Regions from separate parts of the Arthrobacter sp. NPDC056727 genome, predicted to be linked through region 3. Evidence: riboswitches for the same ligand, from Rfam matches in the RefSeq annotation. Region 3 holds a riboswitch; each other region holds the start of a gene.
What was found. A riboswitch is a leader RNA that binds a small molecule or an ion and turns the genes downstream of it on or off. The one in region 3 is predicted to bind cyclic di-AMP.
Positions count from the first base shown of each region.

Region 1 (6,939 bases), on a different contig from region 3:
TCAATGACGCTTGAATTGCCGGAAACCCGCAGCGGCGATTCGCCGATTGTCCAGCTATGACGCGGCCCCGCCAGGGACTTTTTGCCAGGCCCGGCTTGGAGCCGTTGGTCAAATCCAAACGAACGACGGCGGCAGCGCCCGGTTGCCTGGGCGCCGCCCCTTCCCGCACTGGTCAGCTGGACTGGCTCGAGCCCGTGCGTGCGCCCGAACCGCTGCTCCCGCCTGACTGGGTGGTGGCGGTCCCGCTCACCTGGACGCTCTCGGCGGCAAACGCCGAACCATCCTTGCCGGCCACGATCCTGACGGTGGCCCCGGACACGATATCCGCCGACGTCAGTTCGCCCGTTGCCGACTGCCGCCGCCGCTGCAGCATGTTGCTCACCGCCGTGTCACCGCTGAGCGTGTAGGTGCGTGTGAAGCCGTCGGCACTCCTCACCGTGACCGAACCGGAGGAAACCGCCGAAACGGTGCCGAGCTGCGCCACCTTGGTGACGTATTGCCCGTTCTCTTCCACGACGTATTCCGAATGGACCGCCGTGGAGATGCCGCTGCCCATGCCGCCAAGGCCGTCGGGCGCGAAGTCGCCTCCCTGGCCCGGCACTGTTCCGCTGCCCGGTGCCTGCATACCGCCCGGACCGCCCATGGAACCGCCATCCTGGGGCAGGCCACCCTGGACACCGCCCTGGGCCGAGCCACCCCGGGTCCCGGCGGCTGTTCCGTTGGCAGCGGCAGCGTTGCTGCCCAGCCCGTACACAGTGGCTCCGGCACCAGCAGCCAGAACGGTCGCCGCGCCCGCCACCACCAGCCCGCGCTTCATGGTCCACGGCTTGCCGCCGGCAGCCGAACCGCCCGCTTTTCCGGCCGACGGCGGCCCTCCCCAGCCCCCACCCCAGCCCGGCGAGGTTCCGGACCCCTGGCCGGCCACCGGCATCCGGTCCGTTTCGGCGTCGGGCCCGGCGTCCGGTCCTGCGGTGGGCCCCGCGGACGGCCGGGCAGCCGGCCCCGCGTCCGGTCCTGGCTGGTAGGCGTGCCCGTCCGGCTGAGGCGCCGGAGGCAGGGGTGTGGTTTCCGGAACAGGTGCGTGCTGCTGTCCGCTCATTGCGATCTCCTTAGGGGTGCGGAAGTGTCCGTTCCAGACTGGAAAGCCTTCCTGTGATTGGGCTGTGCGGCGCAAGAGCCATGGCTGTGACCTGAAAAGTACGTACAGCGCGCCTTCCAGCTCGCTAGGCTGGGATTCACAGCCGGCGCACAGGGTTGCCAAAGCGGCGGCTAAACACCAGAACGGAGAGTTGTCACATGGCCACTTCGCACTCCATGACCAACAACCTTCCCCAGCTGACCCACCCGGACGGCTCCCCCATCCGCGCCCTGGTGGTCGACGACGAGCCGAGCCTTTCCGAGCTCATGAGCATGGGCCTGCGCATGGCCGGCTGGTCCGTCGCCGTCGCCGCGGACGGCCCTGGGGCCGTGAAACTCGCCAAGGAGTTCCGCCCCGACGTGCTGGTGCTGGACGTGATGCTTCCAGGGTTCGACGGCGTCGAGCTCCTGGGCAGGATCCGCGCCTTCGCGCCGGAGGTCCCCGCCCTGTTCCTCACCGCCAAGGACGCGGTACAGGACCGCATCGTGGGCCTCGCCGCGGGCGGCGACGACTACGTCACCAAGCCGTTCAGCATGGAGGAAGTCCTGCTGCGCCTGCACCGGCTGGTCCAGCGCTCCGGCGTGGCCGCGATGGACTCCGCTGAACTCGTGGTGGGCGACCTCGTCCTGAACCTCGACACACGCGAAGTCACCCGGGCGGGCGACGAGCTGCAGCTGACAGCAACCCAGTTTGAGCTGCTGCGCTACCTCATGGAGAACCCCAAGCGCGTGGTCAGCAAGGCCCAGATCCTGGACCGGGTGTGGAACTATGACTTCGGCGGCCAGGCCAACATCGTGGAGCTGTACATCTCCTACCTGCGCAAGAAGGTCGATGCCGTGCACCCGCCGATGATCCACACCGTCCGCGGCGCGGGCTACGTCATCAAGCCGGCAGAGTAGGCCGTGGCAAACCTTTCCGGAGCCGTCCGCACGCAGCGCCGGAGCTGGCTGAAGCCGGGCACCTGGCATTTGCGCACGCGCCTGGTCCTGGTGGCGATGGCACTCCTTGTGGCGATCTGTGCCGCCATCGGCCTCTTCAGCTACGCGTCGATGGATTCCTTCCTGACCCGCCAGCTCGACGATCAACTCACCGGCGCCGCTGACAGGGCCCGGGACTTTGGCCGTCCGCCGCTGGGCTCTGCCGGCAACAAGCCGGATCCTCTCGAAGGCCGGGGCCAGCGGGTGGGCACCCTGGTGGCCAGGATCCAGTCCGGGCAGGTCAGCGCGGGATTCCTGGCCTCCGATGCCAGCCGCAAGACTCTCTCGGCCGCAGACAACCAGACCCTTCTGGGGCTCCGCCTTGACGGCGGCCCCGTCGACCGCACCCTGTCCACCGGGGCCTACCGGCTGGTGGCCGCCCAGACACCCTACGGCGACGTCATGGTGACCGGACTCCCGCTGGCAGACAAGCAGAGCACCCTGACGTCACTGGTCTGGACCATCACCATCGTGTCGCTGGGCGGCCTCGTGCTGATCGGCCTGGCCGGGACGGTGCTCATCCGCCGCACCATGAAGCCGCTGGAACAGCTCTCCGAGGTGGCGACCCAGGTGTCCCGCCTGCCGCTGGACGCCGGTGAGGTGGCACTCGCCGTCCGCGTCCCGCCGTCGAACACCCACCCCGGAACTGAAGTGGGCAGCGTGGGGCACGCCCTGAACCAGATGCTGGACAACGTCTCCAACGCGCTGGAAGCGCGGCAGGAAAGCGAAATGAAGGTGCGGCAGTTCGTGGCGGATGCCTCGCATGAGCTCCGCACCCCGCTCACGGCCATCCGCGGCTACACGGAGCTGATGCGCATGACCGAAAGGTTCACCCCGGACGGCCAGCGCTCGCTTGCCCGCGTGCAGAGCCAGTCGGAACGCATGACCGCGCTGGTGGAGGACCTCCTGCTGCTCGCCCGGCTCGACGAGGGCCAGCCGCTCAAACTCAGCGACGTGGATCTCACGCAGCTCGTGATCGAGACCGTCAGCGATGAAAAAGTCATGGCGCCGGACCGGGCGTGGCATCTCGACCTTCCGGAGGAACCGGTATCGGTCCGGGGCGACGCCTCGCAGCTGCACCAGGTGCTGGTCAACCTGCTCTCGAACGCACGCAAGCACACTCCGCCCGGCACCACGGTGACCACCGGCGTCCTGCGCTCAGCCGACGGCAGTGCTGTGATTACTGTCACGGACGACGGCGCCGGCATCCCGCCCGAATTCGTGGACAAGGTCTTCGCGCGCTTCGCCCGCGCAGACGCGTCACGTGCGACGCCGGCAAGGTCGGCCCTGGCGCCGGCACCGGCGGCGGCGAAGGGCTCCGCCGCAGGTGGCGAAACCGCGCCAACCGCCCTCCGCACCCCCGCATCACAGGGGGAGCCGGGGATTTCGCAGGGAGACGCGGGCGTGGCTTCGGCGGAGGGAACCAGCGGCCTGGGCCTGTCCATCGTGCAGTCCATCGTCGAGGCGCACGGCGGCACGGTCGAGGTGACATCCCGGCCCGGCCGGACCGAATTTGCCGTCCGGCTCCCCACGCAAGGCGCCGCGCCGTCGTCGTGATGTCCGTTACCTAAATGTGACTTAATCAAAAGCCTCCTGTACCGTCGATAGGGTGCGGCCGCCACTGGAGCCGCATCTCCGGATTGACGCCCAGCTCTGCCGCTTCCCGGATTCCGCTACATCAGGCAGAGGCGGGGGAACCAGAGTCCCGGGCTTTCCGCATCAGCCCTTGGGGTGAAGCCGACACGTGAATTTTCCGTGCGGCCGGATGACCTCATCCGAACCCGACAGCTAACTCCGCAGGTGTTGAGAGGCAATCCACCATGTCTGAATTCAAGATTCAGGCGCGCCCTGAACGCGCCTCGAACAAGCCTGGCCGCACGACGTCACGCCCCGGCATTTCCCGGCACCGCGCCGAACCGACGCCGCCCACGACGGCATTGGGCCGCTTCGCCGCAAACCTTCCGTCCTTTGGGCGCCGGGCAGCCATCCTGACCACCGCAGCCGCCGTGCTCGTGGGCGTCGGCGCCGCCGGCCAGGCCGCCGACCAGGCTGCGCCGTCCGCCGCCCCGACGACAGCGGCCACCGCTGACGCCGGGCAGACGCTGAGCTTCGACAAGACGCTGATCTCCGCCCTTCCGGCCCCGACTGCGGCGTCCATCGCGGCGCAGTCCGCCACCAAGGCGACCGCCAAGGCCACCCCGAAGCCGGCCGCCAAGGCTGCTCCTGTTGCCAAGGTTGCCGTCAAGGCCGCCCCGAAGCCGGCCGCCAAGGCTGCTCCTGTTGCCAAGGTTGCCGTCAAGGTGGCCCCCGTGAAGGCTGCTGCCCCGGTCGCCGTGAATGATCCCGCCGGCGCGCAGGCCTACGCGGCCAGCAAGCTCGGTTCCTTCGGCTGGTCCGCAGACCAGATGCAGTGCCTGAACCGGCTCTGGACCAAGGAATCGGAATGGCGCACCACGGCCACCAACGCCAGCAGCGGCGCCTACGGCATCGTGCAGTCGCTGCCCGCCGAGAAGATGGCGAGCTCCGGCGCGGACTACCGCACCAACTACCGCACTCAGATCAACTGGGGCCTGGGCTACATCAAGGAGCGTTACGGCTCCCCGTGCGATGCGCTGAACTGGCACCTCGCCAACAACTGGTACTGACCGGTTGCCGCGGCCGGACCGGCTGACGGCGAACATTTCTGCACCGCTTTAGGGTGACCGGCTTTGATGCCGAGGGCCCCGGATCCGCCAGGATCCGGGGCCCTTTTGCTGCCCACGCCCCTCCCGCAGCGGGCAAAGTGGCGCAGAAATGCGGCCACCCCCGTTCAAAACATCACGCCGAAACACTTCCACAGCCCCTGCACAGCTTCGCCCTAAAACCCTCATAACAGCGGCCGCCACTGTTGTTGCATGACCATCACTGACCACGCCTCCGGAACCCAGCCCCGCCCACCGCTGCACACCCAGCTGCACACGCTCCAGGCAGCCGGCGCGGCCGGCCATGCCCCGGCCTGCACCCCAGGCAGGCACCCCCGGCGGCAGCCCATCGACACCTCCGCCGCGGTTCCGGTCCTGGACGTGACCATCCCGGTCTACAACGAGGAGCGCGACCTGGAGGAGTGCCTGCGCCGGCTGCACACCTACCTGCGCGGCACGTTCCCGCACTCGTTCCGCATCACCGTTGCAGACAACGCGAGCACCGACGGAACGCTCAAGGCTGCCGAGCGCGTGGCCCGGGAACTCTGTGAGGTGGATGTGGTGCATCTCGAGGAGAAGGGCCGCGGCAACGCCCTGCGGAAAGTCTGGCTGGCCTCGCCGTCGCCGGTCCTGGCCTACATGGACGTGGACCTCTCCACCGACCTGGCCGCGCTGGGCCCGCTGCTGGCACCGCTGATCTCCGGCCACTCGGACCTGGCCATCGGCACCCGGCTGACCCGCAACTCCCGGGTGGTGCGCGGGCCGAAACGCGAATTCATCTCCCGCAGCTACAACTTTCTGCTGCAGTCCCTGATGGGCGCCCACTTCAGCGATGCGCAGTGCGGTTTCAAGGCCATCCGCGCCGACATCGCCCAGCAGATCCTCCCGCACACCGTGGACACAGCCTGGTTCTTCGACACCGAACTCCTGGTCCTCGCGGAACGGTGCGGCCTGCGCGTCCACGAGGTGCCGGTGGACTGGACCGACGACCCCAACTCCAGCGTGGACATCGTCCAGACGGCCCTCGCCGACGTCCGTGGAATGGCCCGGCTCAGCAAGGACATGGTCACCGGCCGCATCCCGGTCGCGGAACTCCGTGCCGCCCTTGCCCGCGGCCCGCTGCCGGCAGCTTCCCGCAGCCAGGAGCAGAGCCCGGGCGGAAGCCTGTTCGGCCAACTGGTCCGGTTCGGCACCATCGGCGTTGCCTCCACCCTCGCCTACCTGGTCCTCTTCTACCTCTGCCGCAACCTGATGGACCCCCAGCTGGCCAACCTGCTGGCCCTGCTCACCACCGCCGTGGCCAACACCGCCGCGAACAGGCGCTTCACGTTCGGCATCGCAGGCAACAGCGATGCTGCCCGCCACCACTTTGAGGGGCTGCTGGTTTTCGGGATCGGGCTCGCCCTCACCTCCGGCGCGCTGGCCCTGGTCCACAGCGGCGCACTGCCGGGAGGCACGACGCCGGACCGCTGGCTTGAGCTGGCCACGGTCACTGCAGCGAACCTCGCCGCCACCACAGTGAAATTCCTGCTGTTCCGGCTCTGGGTCTTCCGACGGCGGCCGGTCCCCACCAACGCTCCCTCAGATCCTGCCGCCTCCGAGCCATCGCTTCCGCACTCATCCCTCCCGACAGAAATGACACAGTCATGAGCACCACCGTCACTCCCCCAAACCAGACGGCACTCGAGCGGACATCAACCCACACCGCAGAGGCCGCGCCCGAAGCGCCCCGCCAGGCCGCCCCGGAACAAACCCGCCGGACCGGCAGGGCATCCCGGCTCCTGCTGGGAAACCAGGCCCGCTGGATCCGCCCCTCGGCTGCAGCGCTGCTGGCGTTCACCGCCGTGCTGTACCTGTGGAACCTCGAAGCCACGGGATACGCCAACTCGTTCTACGCCGCAGCCATCCAGGCGGGCACGAAGGACTGGACGGCGCTGCTGTTCGGCTCCCTCGACGCCGGAAACGCGATCACGGTGGACAAGCCGCCGGCGGCCCTGTGGATTCCTGCCCTCGTGGGCAGGATCTTCGGCTTCTCCCCGCTGAGCATGCTGGTGCCGGAGGCACTCATGGGCGTGGCCGCCGTCGGGCTTCTTTACCTCACCGTCAAGCGCATCTCCGGCCCCGGGGCCGGCCTGCTCGCCGG
Region 1 is NZ_JBHTZA010000010.1:105,489-112,427, reverse strand. It holds gene ACFRAH_RS12155 (hypothetical protein) at 173-1,099, opposite strand; gene ACFRAH_RS12150 (response regulator transcription factor) at 1,297-2,037, shown strand; gene ACFRAH_RS12145 (ATP-binding protein) at 2,041-3,672, shown strand; cyclic di-AMP (ydaO/yuaA leader) riboswitch at 3,767-3,930, shown strand; gene ACFRAH_RS12140 (hypothetical protein) at 3,936-4,760, shown strand; gene ACFRAH_RS12135 (glycosyltransferase) at 5,010-6,446, shown strand; gene ACFRAH_RS12130 (glycosyltransferase family 39 protein) at 6,443-6,939, shown strand, end outside.
Region 1: it holds a riboswitch for cyclic di-AMP, as region 3 does, so the genes downstream of both, ACFRAH_RS12140 (hypothetical protein) here and ACFRAH_RS02020 (C40 family peptidase) in region 3, are expected to answer to the same signal.

Region 2 (6,939 bases), on a different contig from region 3:
GCATCCAGGCGGCCCAGCTTGCCGGCCAGGTAGCCGAGCCCCAGGCCGAAGCCGTTGTGCAGCACCACGGCAAGGAACACGATGCCGCCGGCGGCCAGGATCTTGCCGGCGCTTCCCGCCACCACCACCGCCACGATGAGGGAAATAACGACGGCGGACGCCCAGGGGAGCGCCGGCAGTGCCTTGGCCACGAGCTTCTTGAGGAACAGGCGGGCCAGCAGGCCTGCGATCACCGGGAGCAAAACGGTCTTGACGATGTCCAGCACCATGCCGCCGGCGTCGATGGTCAGGAAGGACCCGGCGAGGAACAGCACCAGGACCGGGGTAACCACCGGGGCGATCAGGGTGGATACGCTGGCGACGGCCACGGAAAGGGCAACATCGCCCTTGGCCAGGAACGCCATCACGTTGGAGGCGGTGCCGGAGGGTGCACAGCCCACGAGGATGAGGCCCACGGCGAGTGCAGGTTCCAGATGCAGGAGTGTGGCGATTACCCAGCCGGCTCCGGGCATGATCACGTAGTGGGCGACGATGCCGAGCACCACGGCCCACGGCCTGCGGGCAACGGCCGCGAAGTCCGGCGGCGTCAGCGTCAGGCCCATGCAGAACATGATGATTCCCAGCAGGTAGGGGACCGTCGGGCCGAGGGGTTTGAAGGCGCCGGGAATCAGGAACCCGGCCACTCCGGCAGCCAGCACCAGGAGGGGGAAGACGGTCACCGCGACGCGCGCAATCCTGGCCTCTGCGGCGAGGGCCGGGTTCAGGGTTGCGGCGACGGCCGCCGTGGCATCCGTGGCCGGAGTAGTGGGGGCGGGTTCTTTTGTTGCCTCAAGCATTCAATAATGCTGGCACTGCGGGCCTCCGCCGCCCCAATTCGTGACTGATGTCAGACAAATTGTTTCGCGTCCAAAAATAGCCGGCAGCACTGCGAAGCCCACCCCGCGGGTGCGATACTGGAGTGCATTGGATCGGGATTCAAGGGGGCCGAATGATCCTGGACACGGTGACGCTTCGGATCGCTTTCGCCGCGATGGCCCTCATTCTGGCTGTGCTCTTCTACTTTTCCACCTACCGCAGTACGCGCTCACCCTACAGCGCCTGGTGGTGCGCGGCCCTGCTCCTGTTTCTCCTCGGCGCGGCGGCCTTCCTGATGAACGGCACGCCGCAGCAGGTCTGGGCGAACCCACTGGGCAACGTCCTGTTGATCTCCGGTGCAGCCTGCGTCTGGGCCGGCGCGCGCTCCCTCCGGCCCCTTAAGCCCAGCCCCTGGCTGTCCGTGGCACTGCCGGTCCTGGCCGGCGTGGCTGCCGCCGTCGACAACCCCGGCTCCAACGCCTGGGCCGGGGGAGAGGTGTTCCTGGGGTCCATGGCTGTGCTCATCGGTCTGGCCTCGCATGAACTGTGGCGGCTGGAGCCCGGCTATTCGCGGGTCAGGATCCCCATGGCCATCGCCGCGGGCGGCGTGGCGGCCTTCTATTTCTGCCGGCTGATTGTTTTCCTTATCAACGGGCAGGATGGCGCCGTCTTTGTCACGTTCTTCGGGTCCGCGGTGACCACCATGGTCACCATGGTGCTGCTGGTGGTGGTTTCCTTCAGCATGGCGGGTCTGAGCACCGAGCAGCAGACGCGGGCGCTGCGGACCGTCGCCACACAGGACGGGCTGACGGGCCTCCTTAACCGGGGGGCGTTCCTGGAGGCCGCGGCCGAAGAGCTGGAGCGCAGCAAGGCCGCCAATGGCGGGGGCTCGCTGATCCTTGCTGACCTCGACCATTTCAAGGCGGTCAATGACACCTTTGGCCACGCGGCGGGCGACCTTGCACTGCAGGCCTTTGCCGAAGCGTGCAGCGCTTCGGTCCGGTCTACGGACCTTGCCGGGCGCTACGGCGGCGAGGAGTTCATCCTCCTGCTTCCCGGGGCGGGGCCCAAGAGCGCGGAAATTATCGCGGGTGAAATCAGCAGGCGGATGGCGGGGCAGCACATCCCGGAGCTGCTGAGGATGCCGACCGTCAGCTACGGCATTTCCATCTACAACGCGGAAACCGCTGACCTCGATGAGGTGATTGCGGCCGCGGACGTTGCCCTTTACGAAGCCAAGTCCCAGGGGCGGAACCGCACCGTCCGGGGCTGAGGCTGGTTGCTGCCCTCCGCTGCAGGCAGGCAGGCAGGCGCCGGATCCGGAATGCATGGGGGACAATCCGGACCCGGCGATCCTGGCTCGCAGCCGGAGACTGCGGTCTTTCATCAGGCATGGCCAGTGTGTCCCGCCATCCCTATGGAAAGGTGGGAGCACCTTGGGGGTAGCCGTGTTCCGCCGCCCCCAAGGCAGCGGAACACGGCGGTTTTCTTTACCTCCGCGAGGCCTCCGCTAGGCCGCGCGCACGAACGTGACGGGACCCGTGGCCGTGAGCCAGGACAGCGGGTGGGCCATGGTGGCGTTGATGCCGTTCATGCCGCCGCTGACGACCTTGCCGGCGCCAGCGTAGATGGCCACGTGGCCGGACTGGACCACCATGTCGCCGGGCTGCGGGGTGGAGACCACCTTGCCGTAGTTCAGGAACTGCATCGGGGCGAGGTCGCCCACGTGGATGCCGGCCGCGCCGAGGGCCTTCTCAACCATGGCGGTGCAGTCCTGCGTGATGCCGATCTGGGCGTAGGCGGAGGCCAGCATGGCGGCGTTGACGCCTGCCGCTGCCTTGACGGGTGCCTTCGGCGCCGGAGCGGCGGCCTTGACGGTGATCTTCGGCGCGGCAGCGGCCGGTGCGGCCTTGGGTGCGGCGGCAACGACAGGCGTTACCGCCCTCTTCGCCGCGGGCTTCGCGGCTGCGGGCTTTTCGACGGCGGGCGCTGCCACGGGAGCCGGGGCCGACTTGACCGCGGTGCGGTCAAACTCGATTTTGATGCTGGAGGCAGCGCTCAGGGGAGCCTGGATCTGGCTGGCGGCCTCGGGGGCGGAGACCGGAGCCTTCGCCGGCTGGGCCGGAACGTTTGCGGCGTTGGCCGCGACGGTGCCGGTGAAGGCCAGTCCGGATGCGGCAAGGATGGCCGCAGCACGGCGGCCAGAAATAAAGCGGAACGACATGAAGAAGCCTCTCCCGATGCCTGCGAGGTGAGCTGTCGGATTCGGGTGGGAGGCACCCGGCCGCGGTCCTGAGCGTGGTCAGGAACTGCGCGGCTTCACCCCAAGGCCCGCTTCAAGCGGGCCGAAAAGTGGTTTCCCCGTCTCTGCCTGACATGGGTGTTCGGTTGGTTCCTCGGGCTGCGGCAGAGTTAGGCAATCAGCGCGGGAGTGCCCCTCGGTGAAAAAGGCACGTTTTCCACCGTACGGGAGGCTTTCCCTAATGTCACATTAAGGTAACGGGGGCGTGTTGTTCATTCTTTGTTGGCCCGCGTCAGATAAAGGGGCGCGTCCAAAATAGCGTGATGAAGCTCACTCGGCGTTGAGTTTGCCGGCCAGCCGTTCCCGCATCTGGATGCTGGCCGAGTTGAGGCCGACCAGTTCCACCTCGCGGCCGTTCCTGCGGTATTTCTCCGTGACCGCATCCAGGACGGCGACGGTGGAGGCGTCCCACAGGTGTGAGGCGTGCAGGTCGATCACCACGCTATGGACGTGCGGGTCGGCGTCGCGGGCGTAGTCGAACTGCGTGTAGAGGTCGTTGGAGGAGGCAAAGAACAGTTCGCCGTCCACGGTGTAGGTGGCCACCGTCCGGCCGTTGAGCTCCACTTCCGTCCGCTCCACGGTGGCGAAATGGGCCACCCGGCGGGCGAACATCGCCATCGCCGCCAGCACACCGACGCCGACGCCGATCGCCAGGTTGTGCGTGACCACCACAGTGCCCACCGTGATGAGCATGACGGCGGTCTCGGACTTGGGCAGCCGCTTTAGCGTTGCGGGTGCAACCGAGTGCCAGTCGAAGGTGATGGCCGAGACGAAGATCATCACGGCCACCAGCGCCGCCATGGGGATGAGTCCCACGATGTCGCCAAGGGTCACCACCAGCACCAGCAGGAAGACGCCCGCGAGGAACGTGGACACCCTGCTGCGGGCGCCGGAGCCCTTGACGTTGATCATCGTCTGCCCGATCACGGCGCAGCCGCCCATGCCGCCCAGGAACCCGGTGACGATGTTGGCCACGCCCTGGCCCCAGGATTCGCGGGTCTTGTTGGAGCGGGTGTCGGTGATGTCGTCCACGAGTTTGGACGTCATGAGTGATTCCAGCAGCCCCACGAGCGCCATGGACAGCGAGAACGGGGCGATGGTCTGGAAGGTTTCCCACGTGAGCGGCACATTCGGGACGAACAGCGTGGGCAGGCTTTCCGGCAGCTGGCCCTTGTCCTGGACGGCGGGCACATCGATCCCGGCTACCACGGCGAGGACCGTAAGGAGGACGATGGCCACCAAAGGTGACGGCACCGCCGTCGTAATCCTGCGGAAGCCGACGACGATCAGCAGGCCGGCGGCGACCAGTGGATACACGGGCCAGGGAACGCCGATCAGCTCCGGCAGTTGGGCCATGAAAACGAGGATGGCCAGTGCGTTCACGAAGCCCACCATCACCGAGCGCGGGATGAAGCGCATGAGCCGGGTGACACCCAGGACGGCCAGCAGGATCTGGAACACTCCCGCGAGGATCACCGCGGCGATCAGGTGGTCCAGCCCGTGGCTGCGCATCAGCGGCGCGATCACCAGGGCGACGGCGCCTGTTGCGGCCGAGATCATGGCGGTCCGGCCGCCCACGAACGAGATGGTGACCGCCATGGTGAAGGATGCGAACAGCCCGATCCGGGGGTCCACCCCGGCGATCACGGAGAACGCGATGGCTTCCGGAATGAGGGCGAGGGCCACCACCAGTCCGGCGAGGGCCTCGGTCTTAAGGCGCCGCGGGGAACGGAGCGTGGCCCGGACGGACTGGAGCTGTTCGGGCAACATGTAACTCTATTTCTTGGTCTGGCGGTAGCGCTCGATCTGCTTCAGCCGCCGCTGGAGGCTGTCGCGCCGCGGGTGGGGGACGGCGTCGGGCGCCTCGGCGGTGAGGTCGATGTGTTTGGTGCCGTACTGCCACAGCAGGAGGTCATCCAGGAGGCGGTCCGGGCCGGGGGAGTAGCGGTGGTCCAGGGCCCTGCGGACCTCGGTGATCCGGTTGGCGCTGAGCAGGCCCGCGAGCTGCACGGTCTGCTTGAGTCCATGGGCCGCCAGGAGTTCGGCCGCCCATCCCCAGTCATCATCCACTTTACGGTCTACGTGGGGGAGCAGGGTGCGCCAGACGTCGCGGATGCGGTTGGGGGTGAGCTGTGCCGCGCCCTCGCCGTCCACATCCCAGTAGCTGCGGACCTCCTCGTAGCGTTCATGCAGGTCAGCGAACGCACTCTCCACGGTTTCCAGCATGGCGGCGGTGGCGGTGAACTGGCGGTCGAAGTGCGGCGTCCAGGCCCTCGGGTCCTCGGCCTTGAACCGGATGTCGTGCTCGATCTCACTCCACGCGTGCGCGAAGACGGTGCGGATCTGGCATTCAAAGAAGTAGCTGCCGTTGGGCTGGACTTCCGAGTTGAAGACCTGCTGGTAGTTCTTGACGACGTCGTTCTGGATGGTGCGCAGGATCAGGTGCCGGCTGGAGTAGCCGTACGTTCCGGACTCGATGGAGCCGATGTCCTTTTCGCGGTCCCCGCGGCAGTCGAAAAGGTGCCGCTGGCGTTTGATCAGGTTGGCCACCAGCGCGTTCTCCGCCGGCAGCTTGGTGATGACCCGCACGCCCACCATGTCGTTGAGCGTCCGGAACGGGTCCGGGAATTTCAGGAGCCGCGGGCCGCCGGGTTCCAGCGGTTCCTCGGTCCGGGCTATCTTCTCCCGGAAGGAGTCCACCGACTTGGTCCGGCCGGTGACGAAAAGGGGGGTGACCTCGGTGTCCTTGAGCATGGTCCGCAGTATCTGCAGGACCTCCCGGGTGACAAGCTTCAGGGCAGGCCGGACGTGCTCATAGAGTTCCACGTTTGCCTGCACGGAGTCGCGCTGAGTGACGTCCAGGCGATCCCAGTTGCTTGCCATGGTTCCAAACTACCAAGGCGGTGTGACAGTGGCGCCGGTGACACCCCTGCCACTGCCGTCCCTTCTGCCCCACGGGAGCTACCTCACGGTAGGCTCGGCACATGGCTGTTGTGCGCCGTCGTGCCCTGCAACCCCGGATTCCGGGTGCGCGGCCGGCGGCAAAGAGGGGCCCGGCGCCCCGTTCGAAGGATCCTAGGAGGATGCAGTGAAGCGGCAGAAGTACCACTACGGTGACCACCCCAGCCAGTGGGGCGAACTCTTCCTGCCGGAAACACCTGCAGCACGCAACGGCAAAACGCCTTCCCCGCACGGCGTAGTTGTGGTGATCCACGGCGGCTACTGGCGCTCGCAGTACGGCGCCGAGCTGGGTGAGCCGCTGGCGAAGGACCTCGCGGCGCACGGCATTGTGGCCTGGAACCTGGAGTACCGGCGGGCGGGCAACGGGGGCGGCTGGCCGCGGACGTTTGAGGACATCCTCGCCGGGATCGACAAGCTCCGCGAGCTGGCCGGCGAACATGACCTCGACCTGGACCGTGTGGTGGCGCTGGGGCACTCGGCAGGCGGCCACCTGGCCGTCTGGGCGGCCGGGCGCGATCGGCTTGCGGGACTCGGGGCGGCCGACGCCGACCGGCAGGTTGCCAGGAACCTCAACGGCGAGGCCGTCCACCTGACGGGCGTGGTCAGCCAGTCGGGACTGCTCAACCTTGCGCAGGCGGAATGGCTGGACCTCAGCAACGGTGCAGTCAGCAACTTCCTGGGCGGCTCAGCCGAGAGGTACCCCAAGCGCCACAAGTACGCCGACCCGATGAGCGCCGTGCCGCTCGCCATCCCGGTCTACGCAGTCCACGGGCTCGACGACGACACCGTGCCGGTGAGCCAGTCCGAGGCCTACGCCACCG
Region 2 is NZ_JBHTZA010000027.1:4,940-11,878, reverse strand. It holds gene ACFRAH_RS20605 (bile acid:sodium symporter family protein) at 1-836, opposite strand, end outside; gene ACFRAH_RS20600 (GGDEF domain-containing protein) at 989-2,128, shown strand; gene ACFRAH_RS20595 (hypothetical protein) at 2,366-3,079, opposite strand; cyclic di-AMP (ydaO/yuaA leader) riboswitch at 3,083-3,284, opposite strand; gene ACFRAH_RS20590 (SulP family inorganic anion transporter) at 3,428-4,927, opposite strand; gene ACFRAH_RS20585 (GTP pyrophosphokinase family protein) at 4,934-6,040, opposite strand; gene ACFRAH_RS20580 (alpha/beta hydrolase) at 6,246-6,939, shown strand, end outside.
Region 2: it holds a riboswitch for cyclic di-AMP, as region 3 does, so the genes downstream of both, ACFRAH_RS20595 (hypothetical protein) here and ACFRAH_RS02020 (C40 family peptidase) in region 3, are expected to answer to the same signal.

Region 3 (6,939 bases):
ATGCGCCCGCGACCTGCGTAGACGTTCAGGCTGGTTCCGCGGCTGAACCCGGCAAGGGTGAGTCCCGTGGACTCGGCCAGCTCCACGGCCAGGCTTGAGGGGGCACTGACCGCGGCGAGCACCGGGATCCCGGCCAGCGCTGCCTTCTGGACGAGCTCGAAGGAGGCCCGCCCGGATACCTGGAGCACGGTGTTGGCCAGCGGCAGCCGCCGTTCGCGCAGTGCCCAGCCAACCACCTTGTCCACTGCGTTGTGCCGGCCCACGTCCTCCCGCAGGCACAGCAGCTCCGCACCGCCGTCGTCGTCGATCCTGAACAGCCCGGCAGCGTGCACTCCGCCGGTCACCTCGAACACGGCCTGGGCTTCCCGCAGCCGGTCCGGCAGGGAGGCAAGCGTTTCGACCGGAACGGTGAGCCGGTCCGCGGCGGGGTTGAAGTGCGAGGACTTCGTTACCGCTTCAATGGAATCGGTGCCGCAGATCCCGCAGGAGCTGGACGTGTAGACGTGCCGGCCGGTGTCCGGCAGCGGCACATCAGGCCGCAGCTGGGCCTCCACCACGTTGAATGTCTGGACGCCGTTCTCGTCCTCGCCGGCGCAGAACCTCAGCGAGATCAGCTGGTCGGCATCCCAGATGACACCCTCGGAGACGAGGAAGCCTGCGACCAGGTCAAAGTCGTCGCCAGGCGTGCGCATGGTGACCGAGTAGGAAAGGTTGCCCAGCCGGATCTCCAGCGGCTCCTCTACGGCGAGCACGTCCTCACGGTGCCGGACCGGGAACTCCAGGGCCGCGGCCGAACCGTCCAGGACGTAGCGGTGCACCTTGCGTCGTTGCGTTACACGGCCCATGCGGTACTCCGCGCTGAGTGGCTGTTCATGACTCCATCATTGCAAGCCGGTCCGGTGTACACCAACGCCTGTCCCACGGCCGGACCATGTCCCCTCAGTCGAGCAGGGCGCTCCAGTCCACCGGCCCGCTTTGGGCTGCCTGCTTGGAGGTGCGGGAAGCGGGCTTCCGCCCCGGGCTCTTGGGTTTGGACTCGGCTGCCTTTGGTTCGGGGATGGCCGGGCCCCAGGGCAGCGCGAAAGCCGGCACCGTCTCCCCCAGCTGCACGCCGTGCGGCGGCACCACCAGGACACCGTCGGCCGACGCCAGCCCCCGCATCATGCCCGGGCCGGTGTGCTGCGCCGGCGAGGCCATGCCGTAGAGGAGCCGGAAGGGCATCAGCCGCGTGCGGCCGGGCTCGGGTTCGAGCACGGTGCCGCAGGGGACTTCCCGGACCGGCGGCAGCTGGCCGTGTCCGAGGGCGGCCAGGAGCGGTGCGCCTACCGTGGAGAGGGCCATCATGGCGGCCAGCGGGTTGCCGGGCAGCCCGAGCACGAAGCGCCCGTCCGGCAATTCGGCGAGGACGGCGGGGTGCCCCGGCCGCATTGCCACGCCGTCGATGATCAGCCGTCCGCCCAGCTCAGCCACTGCACGCCGGAAGTGATCGGTTCCCGAGACACCCGTTCCGCCGGTGGTGATGACGACGTCGGCCGGCAGGTTTTGTGCCTCGGGGATGCCCGAGTCCTCGAGCCCCTCCAGCCATTCCGTGTAGCCGTCCCCGATGCGGAGCTGTTCACGGCACAGGCCGCCGAGCATCTCCACCACGGTTGCCAGCTGCGGTCCGAACGTGTCACGCACCCGCCCGGGCTCGGGAAGTCCCTGCTCCACCACCTCGGAGCCTGTCAGCAGCAGCTTCACCACCGGCTTGCCCAGGACCTCAACCTCGTCGTGCCCGGCCAGCGCGGCGAGCGCCACATGGGCGGGATTTAGCACGACGCCGGCCCTGACCAGGACGTCCCCGGCCGTTGCCTCCTCAGCAGCCTTCCGGATGTGCTGGCCGTTACGGGGCTCGCCGGGACGGGCAGTGCCGCCCAGCGCCAGGACAGGCAGCCCGTCGTCGTCCTCGGCGATCACGCCGCTCTCTTTGCGCAGCACTGCCTTGGCACCTGGCGGAATGAGTCCGCCCGTCACGATCACGCTCGCCTGGTGCGGGGCCAGCCGCTGCCCCGGTTCGGCCAGGATCCAGGGACCCGCTCCGTTAACGGCCCAGCCGTCCATGGCAGAGGACGCATAGTGCGGCATGTCCTGGCGGGCGGTGATGTCCGTCGCCAGCGTCCGGCCGACGGCGTCGCGCAGGGGCACAGGCGCCGCCGGGATCGGCGTGGCACAGTCGAAGGCCGCCTGCCGGGCCTCCTCCCAGGTGTGCGCCAGGTGCTTGGCATGCCCGTCACGCTCCGCTGCGGCGACGGGTTCAGCTTCGGCTTCTGGTTCAGTCTCGGCTTCGGGTTCAGCCTCGGCGGCAGACTCGCCGTCCGGGGAGGGGTCGGCGTCCGGGTCCGGCTCAGCGTCGGGGAAGGTTCCGTCCCCGGCGGCAGGGCTGGCGTCCCCCGCGGGGCTAACCTCTCCTGCGGAGCTTGGGGTGGCAAAGGAGCCGAGATCGTCGGAGCGGTGCTCGGGCGCGGCTGTCATTCCCCCGGTGTCCCGGTGGGCACCGAAGCTCCGGCGGAGCCCACGACCGGGGAACCTGCCGCAGCCTGCGCCTCGTCGGCCGCATAGGCCTTGGCCACAGAACGCGCCACGTCCATGGCGTTCTGCATGGATGAGGCATCCGGCGCGTGGCCCGGACCGGAGGCCAGTCCGACGGCGAGACCGGCTATGAAGGTGGTCAGCGGCGCCGCGGGACGCACCACGGAGTGCGCGGCAACTCCTGCTACGGACAACACCTCGTTGATGTCCACGTCCACATCCTCGAGCTCAAAGGCCCGCAGCAGCAGACGGCACCATTCCTCAAGCGTCTCGTCCTGGCTTTTCATGCCTGCCTCCAATTCACGGCGGCCCGGAATGCGGCTCATTGCTCCCGGACAGCTACTCCCAACGCGGCCGCATCATCCCAGGTGTCCACGTCGTCCGTGGAACCGGCAGGGACAGTTACAGCCTGCACGTCAAGACTAGCAAGGAGGGCGAACACCGAGCCGTGCACCAAGGCGTTGCGCGCGGCGGCATCCTGCACCGCGCGTTCCAGCACAGCTGTGCCATAAAAACCGGCGAGCGGCTGGAGGCGCCCATCCGCCGATGCCGCCATGACGCCGTCGGCGCCCGCACCGGGGAGAGCATCCCGGAGGGCCCGGACGGCATCCGCAGCCCGCGGCATGTCGCAGGCGAGGACCATTACCATGTCCGCCGGACCCGCACCGCGGAGGGCGTCAAGGCCGGCGGCGATGGCCGCAGCCGGGCCCGCGAAGGGCGGATCCTCTCGGCAGGTGAGCACACCGGCGGGGAGGCCCGCGGCCTCAGGCCCCACCACGACGGTGCGGCGGGCACCAGCGGCTGCCGCGAGCGACCGCTCGAGGAGGGTGGCGCCGTCGAACATCAGGGCAGACTTGGGCGAGCCGCCCAGCCGCGACGAGCGGCCACCGGCCAGGATTATTGCGTCAAAGTCCACACACCCAGCGTAATGCTGGATGGGTCAGGCTGCTCTTTCCGGAAGCAGGAACGGATCCCACGCCGGTGTGGGCTTCTCCAGTTCCTTGATCTGCCACATGGTGCCCACCGGAGGAGCCGGATCGAACCTGAGCTTCCAGCCCATCTCACCGGGCGTGTGGTCACCTTTGACGTTGTTGCAGCGCAGGCAGGCCGCAACCAGGTTCTCCCAGGAGTCAGCACCGCCCCGGGATTTAGGCTGGACATGGTCTATGGTGTGGGCTGCCTTGCCGCAGTAGGCGCACCGGTGGCCGTCGCGGCGAAGTACGCCCCGCCTGCTCACCGCGGTGACCATGTTGTACCGGGGGCGGATGTAGCGGTTAAGGAGAATCACGGACGGACGGCCCATGATGTCCTGCGGCCCGACGACAGGATCGTCGCCTTCGGCCACCACGCTTGCTTTTCCGGTGAGCACAAGGACCAGCGCCCGGCGGAAGGTCACTACCGCCAGCGGTTCATATCCAGCATTCAGAACGAGTGTGCGCATGCACATACCTCTTCACGGCCGCACCCGGCAGAGGCGCGAGGGCCGGCTGCCCTCTGCATGTCCGGGCTATGGATCGACACCATAAGAGTAAACACTCACTAGGCAGATGAGCGAATCGAACACAAGCTTCGTCATGGCGTGTCACCAAAAATTCATGCGCGCGCAAGGCAAAAAAGGACCCCCGCCAGGCGGCGGGGGTCCTTCTGTGATGCTTCGGGGTGTCTTAGCCGCCGACGCGGATGAAGACCGGGCCGGAGCCGACGTTCACGCTGAACAGTGCGGTGGTTCCGCCGTTCCAGCCGCCGTGGACAGCCATGCCGTTGCCGACGTACACAGCGATGTGGGCCAGGCCCATGCCGCCGTTCTGGTAGTAGGCGAGGTCGCCCGGCTGAGCTTCAGCAGCGCTGACGGTGCGGCCCAGGGACAGGTAGCCGGCCGGCCAGCCGTGGTAGTGGATACCCACAGCGGCGAGTGCATTGGTGGCCAGTGCGGTGCAGTCCTGCGAGACACCGAGCTGCGCGTAGGCGGCAGCAGCAATCGCAGCACCCTTGCCGCTGGCGGCAGCGGTCTTCGGAGCAGCAGTCTCGACGGAGGCGGTGGCCTGGACAGCCGGAGCGGTCTCAGTAGCCGGAGCCTCAACGGCGGGGGCGGATTCCTGGACCTTGACGACAGGCTTGGGTGCCTCGACGACGGGGGCCGGGGTGGTGGAGACAGCAGGCTTCTCGTAGGAGATGGCAATGCTGGAAGCTGCGGAGATGTTGGCCGGGGCAGCGGACTGGACTTCCAGCGTGGAAGCCGGAGCGGATTCGCGCTGGACGTTGGTCTCGGCGGCGTTGGCGGCGATGCCGCTGGTCAGGACGAGACCGGAAGCCGCTGCGATAACTGCAGCCTGGCGGCCCATGCCACCGGCGTTGTCGCCGACGGCCTTGGCAATGACAGCCAGCGAGCTGGTCTTGGTGACCTCGGCGCGGTGCCGTGCAATAGTCGCACGTGTAGTCATTAAAGTTTCTCTCTTTCGTGTTCCACGGACCGCGGTAGCAGGACGTGGGTTATCGACGCGCCGGCATCTTGGGGGTAAGCCGGCCCGCCTCGAATCGGATTCTTAGCGAAGGGTGTAGAAAGCAGACGTGCCCGTTGCGGACACCGCGTGCAGGAGAGTGCCGTCGGCAGGGTTCAGCGCGCTGATCATCATGCCGTTGCCGACGTAGATGCCCACGTGGGCGCCGCCGTTCTGCATGACCAGGTCGCCGGGGGCAGGCGTGGAAGTGGGCTTCATGGCGTTCCACGCGTTGACGCGGGGAATGCTGATGCCAGCCTGGGCATAAACCCACTGGGTGAAGCCCGAGCAGTCCCAGCCGTTGGGGGTGGTGCCGCCCCAGACGTACGGGTGGCCGATACCGGTGTACGCGATTGCAGCCAGCCCGGACGCCGCGGCGGAGGCCGCACCATCAGTGGCCTTTGCGGTGACGGCCAGGGCCGCACCGGTGCTCTCGTCGCCGGCCTGGCCTGCGTCGGCCGCCTTGCCCTCATCGTTCGACTGCGGAGCGATGGTTTCGGCGACCGGGGCTGCCACCGTGGTGACGGCAGGACGCTCGAAGGAGACGGTAGCGGTGGGCGCGGCGGTCACAGCAAGCTGTGCGGCCTGGGATCCGGTCTCCGAGGAGGCGGAAACACCAATATTGGCGTCGGCTGCGTTAGCCGGCAGGCCAACGCTCAGGATGAGTCCTGAAGCAACTGCGATAACAGCTGCCTGGCGACCTACTGTGCCGGCATTGGCGCTAACCGCCTTGGACACGGAGTCCAACGGGTTCATACGAACCGTCTGCGCGCGGTGGCGCGCGGCATTGTGGCGTGAAGACACGAAGGTAGCCTCTCCCAATGCCTACGAGGTGAGCTGTCGGATTCGGATGGGAGTCACCCGGCCGCGCTGCTTCCTGGGAAGCTTTGCGACTTAACCCCAAGGCCTTCTTGCGAAGACCAAAATTGGTTCCCCCGCCCCTGCCAGACGATGTAATGCGAACGGACCTTGAGCGGTGGCAGAGTTAGGCAATCCACTCAAGAGCGTCAACTTCGGCGAAGTTGACGCGGTTTAGACGGTACAGCAGTTCGGAGCGAAAGTCACATTCAGGTCACGGCGTGTCACAGGAATGAGAGTGCTCACTCGGCTTGGCTCAGAGCCAGCCCATGGGATCAACGACTTCCCCGTTGACCATCACCTCGAAGTGGAGGTGGCAGCCGGTTGAGGCGCCGGTGGTCCCGCTGAGGGCGATTATTTCGCCCCGGGTGACCTTCTGGCCAACCTGGACGCTGGAGGACGACAGGTGGTTGTACGTGGTTTCCAGGCCGTTGCCGTGGTCGATGACCACGCGGTTGCCTCCCCCGTACGGGTGCCACCCCGAGAACGTGACTGTGCCGCTGGCCGCAGCAAGGACCTCCGTGCCGCACTGGGCGGCAAAGTCCTGGCCGCGGTGGAACTCACCGGCACCGCCGGTGATCGGGCTGACCCGGTAACCGAACGGCGAAGACTTGACCAGCGTGGTCAGTGGCCCACCCAGGGTGCCGGCCGAAGCCGCACGGCTGATGCTGCCGGCCGACTGGGCACTGAGGAGCTGCTTGAGCTTTCCGTCCGGGTCTCCGGTGGTGGAGACGGACGTGCGGCTGAAATCGATCTTGGCTGCCGCTTCCGCCGAGACCTTCGGCTGGGCCGGTGAGGCTGCAGAAGCGGATGCCCCTCCCTGCTGCTCTCCGGCAGCCAGTACAGGGCCGGTGGCAGGGACGGTAACAGTCAGCAGCAGGCCGGTGGCCGCAAGGGCAACGCCGGCTTTCTGCCCGACGCCACTGGCCGAAGCGAAATCCGTAACCTGCCGGAACGGACCCCGGCGGCGGCGCGCTTCACGCTGGGCGTCCCGGGGACGGTCCGCGGCAATGGC
Region 3 is NZ_JBHTZA010000002.1:46,038-52,976, reverse strand. It holds gene fdhD (formate dehydrogenase accessory sulfurtransferase FdhD) at 1-845, opposite strand, end outside; gene ACFRAH_RS02045 (molybdopterin molybdotransferase MoeA) at 940-2,511, opposite strand; gene ACFRAH_RS02040 (DUF6457 domain-containing protein) at 2,508-2,855, opposite strand; gene ACFRAH_RS02035 (molybdenum cofactor guanylyltransferase) at 2,891-3,484, opposite strand; gene ACFRAH_RS02030 (HNH endonuclease) at 3,509-4,009, opposite strand; gene ACFRAH_RS02025 (NlpC/P60 family protein) at 4,233-5,009, opposite strand; gene ACFRAH_RS02020 (C40 family peptidase) at 5,112-5,822, opposite strand; cyclic di-AMP (ydaO/yuaA leader) riboswitch at 5,875-6,068, opposite strand; gene ACFRAH_RS02015 (M23 family metallopeptidase) at 6,181-6,939, opposite strand, start outside.

Region 4 (6,939 bases), on a different contig from region 3:
CGCCGACGTGACGGACACCGAACTCGCCGATGAGTTGGCGGATGGCCCAGTGAAGGCATCGGAAAACGAAGGGGTGGCCTGATGGATGGCATCAGCCTGCTGACCATCACCGTGCTTGCGGTGTTTGTTGGCTTCGAAGTGGTATCGAAGGTTTCCAGCACCCTGCACACGCCCCTCATGTCCGGCGCGAACGCCATCCACGGGATCATCCTGGTGGGCGCCATCATCGTCGCCGGCCAGGCCACGCACCCCTGGGTCCTTGCGGTGGCACTGCTCGCGGTGGTCCTTGCCACGGCCAACCTGGTGGGCGGCTTCGTGGTGACCGACCGCATGCTGGAGATGTTCCGGGGCCGCAAGCCGGACAAACCGGCCGCGCCCACTCCCGGGCAGGGTGAGGCCAGGGAGAACACGGAGGCCCGGCGGTGACCCTCCTCGATCCCAACGTCACCGCGCTGCTCTACCTCGCCGCCGCCGTCTTCTTCATCCTGGCGCTGAAGGGGCTCAACTCCCCGCGCACGGCCCGGCGCGGCAACCTCATCGGCGCCTTCGGTGCGCTGGTCGCCGTCGTCACCGTCTTTTTCTCCACCCGGCTGGACAACGTTCCGCTGATCCTTGGCGCCATTGTGGTCGGTTCCGGTGTGGCCGCCCCCGTGGCCAGGCGCGTCAAGATGACCCAGATGCCCCAGCTCGTGGCGCTGTTCAACGGCGTGGGCGGCGGCGCCGCCGCGCTCGTGGCGCTGCTGGAACTGCCGCATGCGGAGGACGCCTGGGTGCGGGTCGCCGTCGTCTTCACCCTGCTGGTGGGGGCGGTGTCCTTCGCCGGGTCCGCCGTGACGTTCGCCAAGCTGCAGGAGCTCATGACCACCCGCCCCGTGGTGTTCCCAGGCCTGCCGGTGCTCATGGGAGCGGTGCTGCTCGCCGCGGTCGGCGCGGCGGCCGCCGTCGTGCTGGGCGGCTCGCTCGTCCTGGCGCTGCTGCTCCTGCTGCTGGGCCTGGTGGCCGGCGTGCTGCTGGTCCTGCCGGTGGGCGGCGCCGACGTGCCGATCGTCATTTCGCTGCTCAACGCCTTCACCGGCCTGGCTGTGGCGGCGTCCGGCCTGGTGCTGGGGAACGTTCTGCTGGTGGTGGCCGGAACGCTGGTGGGGGCGTCGGGCACCATCCTGACGCGGGCGATGGCGGCGGCCATGGGCCGCAGCGTGGCCGGCATCCTGTTCGGCGCCTTCCGGGGAGGTTCGACGGCGGGATCCACCGCCGTGAGCGACCGTCCGGTCCGCTCGTCCAGCCCGGAGGACGTGGCGGTGCTGCTGGGCTACGCACAGCGCGTGATCATCGTCCCGGGGTACGGGCTGGCCGTGGCGCAGGGACAGCACACGGCGGCGGAGCTGGCACAGGCCCTGGAATCGCGGGGAACCCGCGTGGACTTCGCCATCCATCCGGTGGCGGGGCGCATGCCCGGGCACATGAACGTGCTGCTTGCCGAGGCCAACGTGCCCTACGAGTCACTCAAGGAAATGGGCGAGATCAACTCCGAGTTCCGCACCGCCGACGTCGCGCTGGTGGTGGGCGCGAACGACGTCGTCAACCCCGCGGCCAAGACCACCGCCGGCTCGCCGATCTACGGAATGCCGATCCTTGAGGTGGCGGACGCGCGGCAGGTGGTGTTCCTCAAGCGGTCCATGCGGCCCGGGTTCGCCGGAATCGAGAATGACCTCATGTTCGAGCCGCAGACCACCCTGCTGTTCGGGGACGCCAAGGAATCCCTGACAAAGGTGTTGGGGGCGGTGAAGGCCCTGTAGGGTGGGGCATTCGGGGTCCTGCGGTGCGTTGTCCGCAGTTCCTTTCCAGCGGGCCCTTTCTGCAGTTGGTCCCTCGCCGCGCCGTTACCGAAATGTGACATTTGGTGTGGGGGTGCGATAGCCTCGGCCGGTGCCCTGGTTCCGCTCAGGGCATTCCCGGACAGAATGCCGAGCCCTGCCGCTGACCGGGATCCGTTCGCTATGACCAGCAGGCAGGGACGGGGGAACCACGTTAGTACCGGCCTTGCCCGCCAAGGCCTAGGGGTTAAGTCCAGACGCTCTGCCCAGCGGACGTCCGGACCGGGTGACTCCCATCCGAACCCGACAGCTAACCCCGCAGGCATGGGAGAGGCACATCACCATGTCACGTAAGTCCATAGCCGCGCGCCACCGCGCGACCCCGACGACCTCGATCGCTCTGCAGGGGCTGTCGTATTCCTTCAAGTCCAACGCCGCCTCGGTTGCCAAGCCGGCCGCCGCGGCCGCCGTCGCCTCCGGGCTCCTCTTCGGCGCCGGCGCACCCGCCCACGCTGGCGCCTACGCTCCGGAGGTGCCGGACAGCTCCGCCAGCCAGGCAGCCACGGGCGCGGCCGCTGCTGCCCAGTCCGCCGCCGGCCAGGCGCTGGCCGCCCCCGCTGCGCCGGTGGCTCCCGCCCCGGCCAGTGGCGGATCCGCCGTTGCCGGCGCGCCGTACACCGTAGTCTCCGGCGACACCCTCGGTGCCATCGCGGCAAGCCACGGGGTGAGCCTCGATGTTCTTCTCGCGGAGAACGGACTGACCCTGGCATCGGTCATTTACCCCGGCGACCAGCTCCTGATCCCGGGACCGGGCGCTGCTGCAGCACCCGCTGTGCCGGAGGTGCCCGCGGCCCCTGCCGTGCCTGCTGCACCTGCACCGGCGGCCCCGGCCCAGGCAGCGCCGGAGACCTCCGGCATGGGAATCTACAACGCCTCGGCGTCCATCACGCCCGCCACCCAGGCGGCCAGTGGCGTGGGTGCGGCCATCGTGGCTTCCGCACAGTCGCAGCTCGGCGCCACCCAGGACTGCACGGTCCTGGTGGAGCAGGCGCTCCGGTCCGTCGGCAAGTCCGTCGGTGACCTCGCCCCGGCGCAGTTCTACCAGTACGGAACGCCGGTCTCCTCCCCGCAGCCCGGCGACCTGATGATCAGCGCCGGCCACATCGGCGTCTACATCGGCGGCGGGCAGGCGATCAGCAGCGGCATGAACGGCGTCAACGAAACCATCGTGCACCCGGCCTCCTGGCTCTCGGGCGCCACTTACGTGCGCGTGAACGCCTAACGGCGCTAACGCCTCATAGGCGGAATGGTTCACGCAGCGGCGGCGGGTGCTTTGGGCACCCGCCGCTGCTGTGTTCTGACCGGCCGCTGCGTTCTGACTAGGCGCCGTGCGGCGGCAGCGTTTGGGCGGCGCGGACGACGGCGCTGGTCACCTCCGTGAGGCCCGGAGACTCCAGCGTCCACGCCTGCCAGTAGAGCCGCAGGTCCTCGCTCCACGAGGGATCGAGCTCCACGAGTGAGTCCTCCGGGTCCTGCTGGTCCGGCACCATGCCCCAGCCCAGGCCGGCGTGGACCGATTCGACGTACTGGACCGAATCGGGGATGAAATGCTGCGGGGGAGTGGCGTCCGGTGCGACGCGGGCCAGGACCGCGAGCTGGTGGGTGTCCTTCCGGTCGTACTGCATGACGGGGGCGACGGCGACGGCCTCCGGAGTGGGGCCGCCGGGGAACCAGCGCTCTACGAACCCGCGTGAGGCCTTGGCGCGGTACACCATGGTGCCCAGCGGCCGGATGGTGCACCCCTGCACCGGTCGGGGATCCGCGGTGATCGCACCGACGGCGTCGCCGGACCGCAGGAGATCAGCCGTGGCGTGCTCGTCGTCGCGCAACAGCTCAAGCGCCACCCGCCCGCCGAGCGCGATCTCCCGGAAGGCGGCCGGCAGCCACGTCGCGATCGAGTCCGCATTGGCCACGATCGGAACCCGCAGCCGTTCGGCACTCGGCCGCGCGCCGCCGTCGTTCGCGTCCGCCGCCCCGGACCCGCGCAGCGAAAGGACCGCCTCGTCGGCGAGGAGCAGGAGCTGGCGTGCGGAGCGAAGAAGTTGCTCGCCTGCCGGCGTCGGCCGGACCGGCTTGAGCCGCCGCACCAGTACGCTGCCCACGGAGCGTTCCAGGGCCTTGATGCGCTGGCTCACGGCCGAAGGCGTGAGCCGGAGTTCGCTCGCCGCGGCGTCGAACGTTTCGTGGTCAACGACGGCGGCGAGGGCCCTGAGCTGGTCGAGTTCCATGAAGAAATTCTAATGGAACTGCAGGAAAAGTGAATTGCCTTTAAGATTTTCGGCTCGTACCGTCGAAGACATGATCCCCTTCCTGACCGGTCTCGGAGCCGGCCTCAGCCTCATCGTCGCCATTGGCGCCCAGAACGCTTTCGTGCTGCGGCAGGGCCTCAAGCGCGAGGGGGTGCTGCCGGTTGTCCTCATGTGCCTCGGCAGTGATGCGGTCCTGATATTTGCCGGCGTCGGCGGGATCGGCGCGCTGATCCAGGGCGCCCCTGTCCTGCTCGCCGTGGTGCGCTGGTTCAGTGTCGCGTTCCTGGTTTCCTATGCTGTCTTCGCCGCCCGGCGTGCGCTGCAGCCAGGTGCGCTCAAGGCTGCAGATTCTCCGGGCAAGGGGACCGTCTGGTCGGCGGTGCTCACCGCAGCAGCCATCACCTGGCTCAATCCCCACGTGTACCTCGATACGCTCGTGCTGCTGGGCTCACTGGCCAACACCCATGGTGACTCCGGCAAATGGCTCTTCGGCGCGGGCGCCGCCGCCGGCAGTGCACTGTGGTTTCCCCTGATCGGCTACGGGGCACGCGGCCTCAGCGGCTTCTTCGCGCGTCCGGCGTCCTGGCGCGTCCTCGACGGCGGCGTCGCCCTGCTGATGCTCACCCTGGCCGTGGTCCTGGCGACCGGGCACTGACGCTCGCCGCAGGCGATCGCCGGCAGTGCTACTGCTGTGCGCCGGCGGCCATGCGGTCGATCAGCCCGGTGAGAACGTCCAGCGCACGGGCCAGCTGCAGGTCGGTGGGGGCGCCGTAACCGATGACCAGGCCGTTTTCCGGCGTCCGCTCTGCGAAGTAGCTGGCCAGCGTCACCACCCGCACCCCGAGCCCCAGCGCTTCCTCGGCGAGGCGTTCGGCAGGAACCTTCGGATGAAGCCGGATGACGGCGTGCAGGCCGCCGTCGAGGGCTGCCAATTCCAGGCCTGCCCGTCCGCCAAGCCGGTCCAGCAGCAGTGCCCGGCGGTGCGCGTACTGGCGCCGCGCCCGGGCGATGTGCCGTGCGAGCCCGCCGCCGGCGATGTAGGTGGCCAACGCGGACTGCAGCATTCCGGGAACGGGGGTGCCGAGGTCCAGCCGGGCATTCCTGAGGCGCTGCCCCGACGTACCGCGGACCACCAGGTAGCCGCACCGCAGCCACGGGCTCAGCGACTTCGAGAACGTGCCCACGAGGACGACTTCGGCGCCGGACGGCAGCGAGGCGAGGGCGGGCAGCGGCATTCTGCGGTGCCGGAACTCGCTGTCGTAGTCGTCCTCCAGGATCACCACCTGGTTCGTTTCAGCCCAGGCCAGCAGGGCAAGCCTCTCGCTGACCGGCATCCTGCCGCCGAGGGGGTACTGGTGGCTGGGGGTCACCAGGACGGCGTCAGGAAGGGAATCAATGGCCGCGAGCTGGGAGGCCTCCAGGCCGTCGTCACCTGCCGGAAGGGTGAGCACGGTGGCCCCCGCCGCGATAAGCACGCGCCTGGCCGTGGGATAGCCGGGGTCCTCCATCAGCACGCGGGGCCGCTCCGCCTGGCCGCGGAGTGCCGCCACCGCCAGCTGCAGGGCGTCGCTGGTGCCGGCTGTGATAACGACGTCGTCGGCGCTCACTGTGAGCCCGCGGGACGCGGCCAGGTGATCGGCCACAGCTGTACGAAGCGCCGGCATGCCCAGGGCCGGCGGAAGCTCAACATCCACCGGCTCGGAGATGGCCTTCCGCCACGCTGCCCGCCAGTCACGGTCGCGGAACGGTGCGCCGGACGGCCGCCCGGGAGTGAGGTCAATGGTCCCGGCGGGGTCCGCTCCGGGAGCGGTCCGGACGCCCTCCGTCACTGTGCCGCGGCCGTCGGGACGTACCGCCACGCGGGTGCCTGCCGAACCCCGGCTTTCCAGGTATCCCTCGCCCGAGAGCTGTTCGTAGGCGCGGACCACCACTCCGCGGGACACTCCCAGTTCCGCTGCGAGCCGCCGCGATGCCGGCAGCGTGTGCTCCGGCCGCAGGGTTCCGTTCAGGACGGCTGACCGCAGCAGGCCGACCAGCTGGGCCGCCAGCGGAACGCGGCTCCGATGGTCCAGAACCAGCGGCAGCTCCGCCTCCATCTTGGTCCTCCTGAATCGTCGATTCTTGGATCTATGCTAGGGCCAATGCGGCTGTGAGCATGAAGGGAGTTACCCACGGAAGAAAGGACACGCTCGTGTTTAACGGCCTGTGCGCATTCCCGCTGACTCCGCTCGCGGGAGATGACGTCGACGAAGCCGCGCTGGTTCGGCTGGTCGCGCGGGCGGCCGACGCCGGGGCGGACTCTATCGGCGTGCTGGGTTCGACGGGCATCTACAGCTATCTCCGTCGCGAGGAACGCCGCAAGGCGGTGGAGGCTGCGGTGGGCGCCGCCCAGGGGACGCCCGTAGTGGCAGGTGTCGGCGCCATGCGGACCCGCGACGTTCTTGGGTGCGTTGAGGATGCCCACGTTGCAGGTGCCTCCGGCCTGCTGCTCGCGCCGGTGTCCTATCAGCGGCTGACGGAGGAAGAGGTCTACAGCCTCTACAGAGACGTCTCGTCCGCCGCTGAGCTGCCGATTGTGGTTTACGACAACCCTGCCACCACGGGCTTCACCTTCTCCGATGAATTCCACGGGCGTATCGCCGAACTTCCCGGAATCGCTGCAATCAAGTTCCCGCCGCCTGGACCGGGGCAGGCCGCCGACCGCGTCGCACGCCTCCGTGCCGCGGTGCCGGCGGGAGTTTCGCTGGGCGTCAGCGGCGACTGGGCCGCTGCGGAAGCCCTGCTCGCAGGCTGCGACGCCTGGTATTCGGTCATCG
Region 4 is NZ_JBHTZA010000012.1:9,032-15,970, forward strand. It holds gene ACFRAH_RS13250 (Re/Si-specific NAD(P)(+) transhydrogenase subunit alpha) at 1-82, shown strand, start outside; gene ACFRAH_RS13255 (NAD(P) transhydrogenase subunit alpha) at 82-426, shown strand; gene ACFRAH_RS13260 (NAD(P)(+) transhydrogenase (Re/Si-specific) subunit beta) at 423-1,796, shown strand; cyclic di-AMP (ydaO/yuaA leader) riboswitch at 1,953-2,154, shown strand; gene ACFRAH_RS13265 (LysM peptidoglycan-binding domain-containing protein) at 2,158-3,096, shown strand; gene ACFRAH_RS13270 (ArgP/LysG family DNA-binding transcriptional regulator) at 3,194-4,102, opposite strand; gene ACFRAH_RS13275 (LysE/ArgO family amino acid transporter) at 4,173-4,778, shown strand; gene ACFRAH_RS13280 (PLP-dependent aminotransferase family protein) at 4,807-6,219, opposite strand; gene ACFRAH_RS13285 (dihydrodipicolinate synthase family protein) at 6,315-6,939, shown strand, end outside.
Region 4: it holds a riboswitch for cyclic di-AMP, as region 3 does, so the genes downstream of both, ACFRAH_RS13265 (LysM peptidoglycan-binding domain-containing protein) here and ACFRAH_RS02020 (C40 family peptidase) in region 3, are expected to answer to the same signal.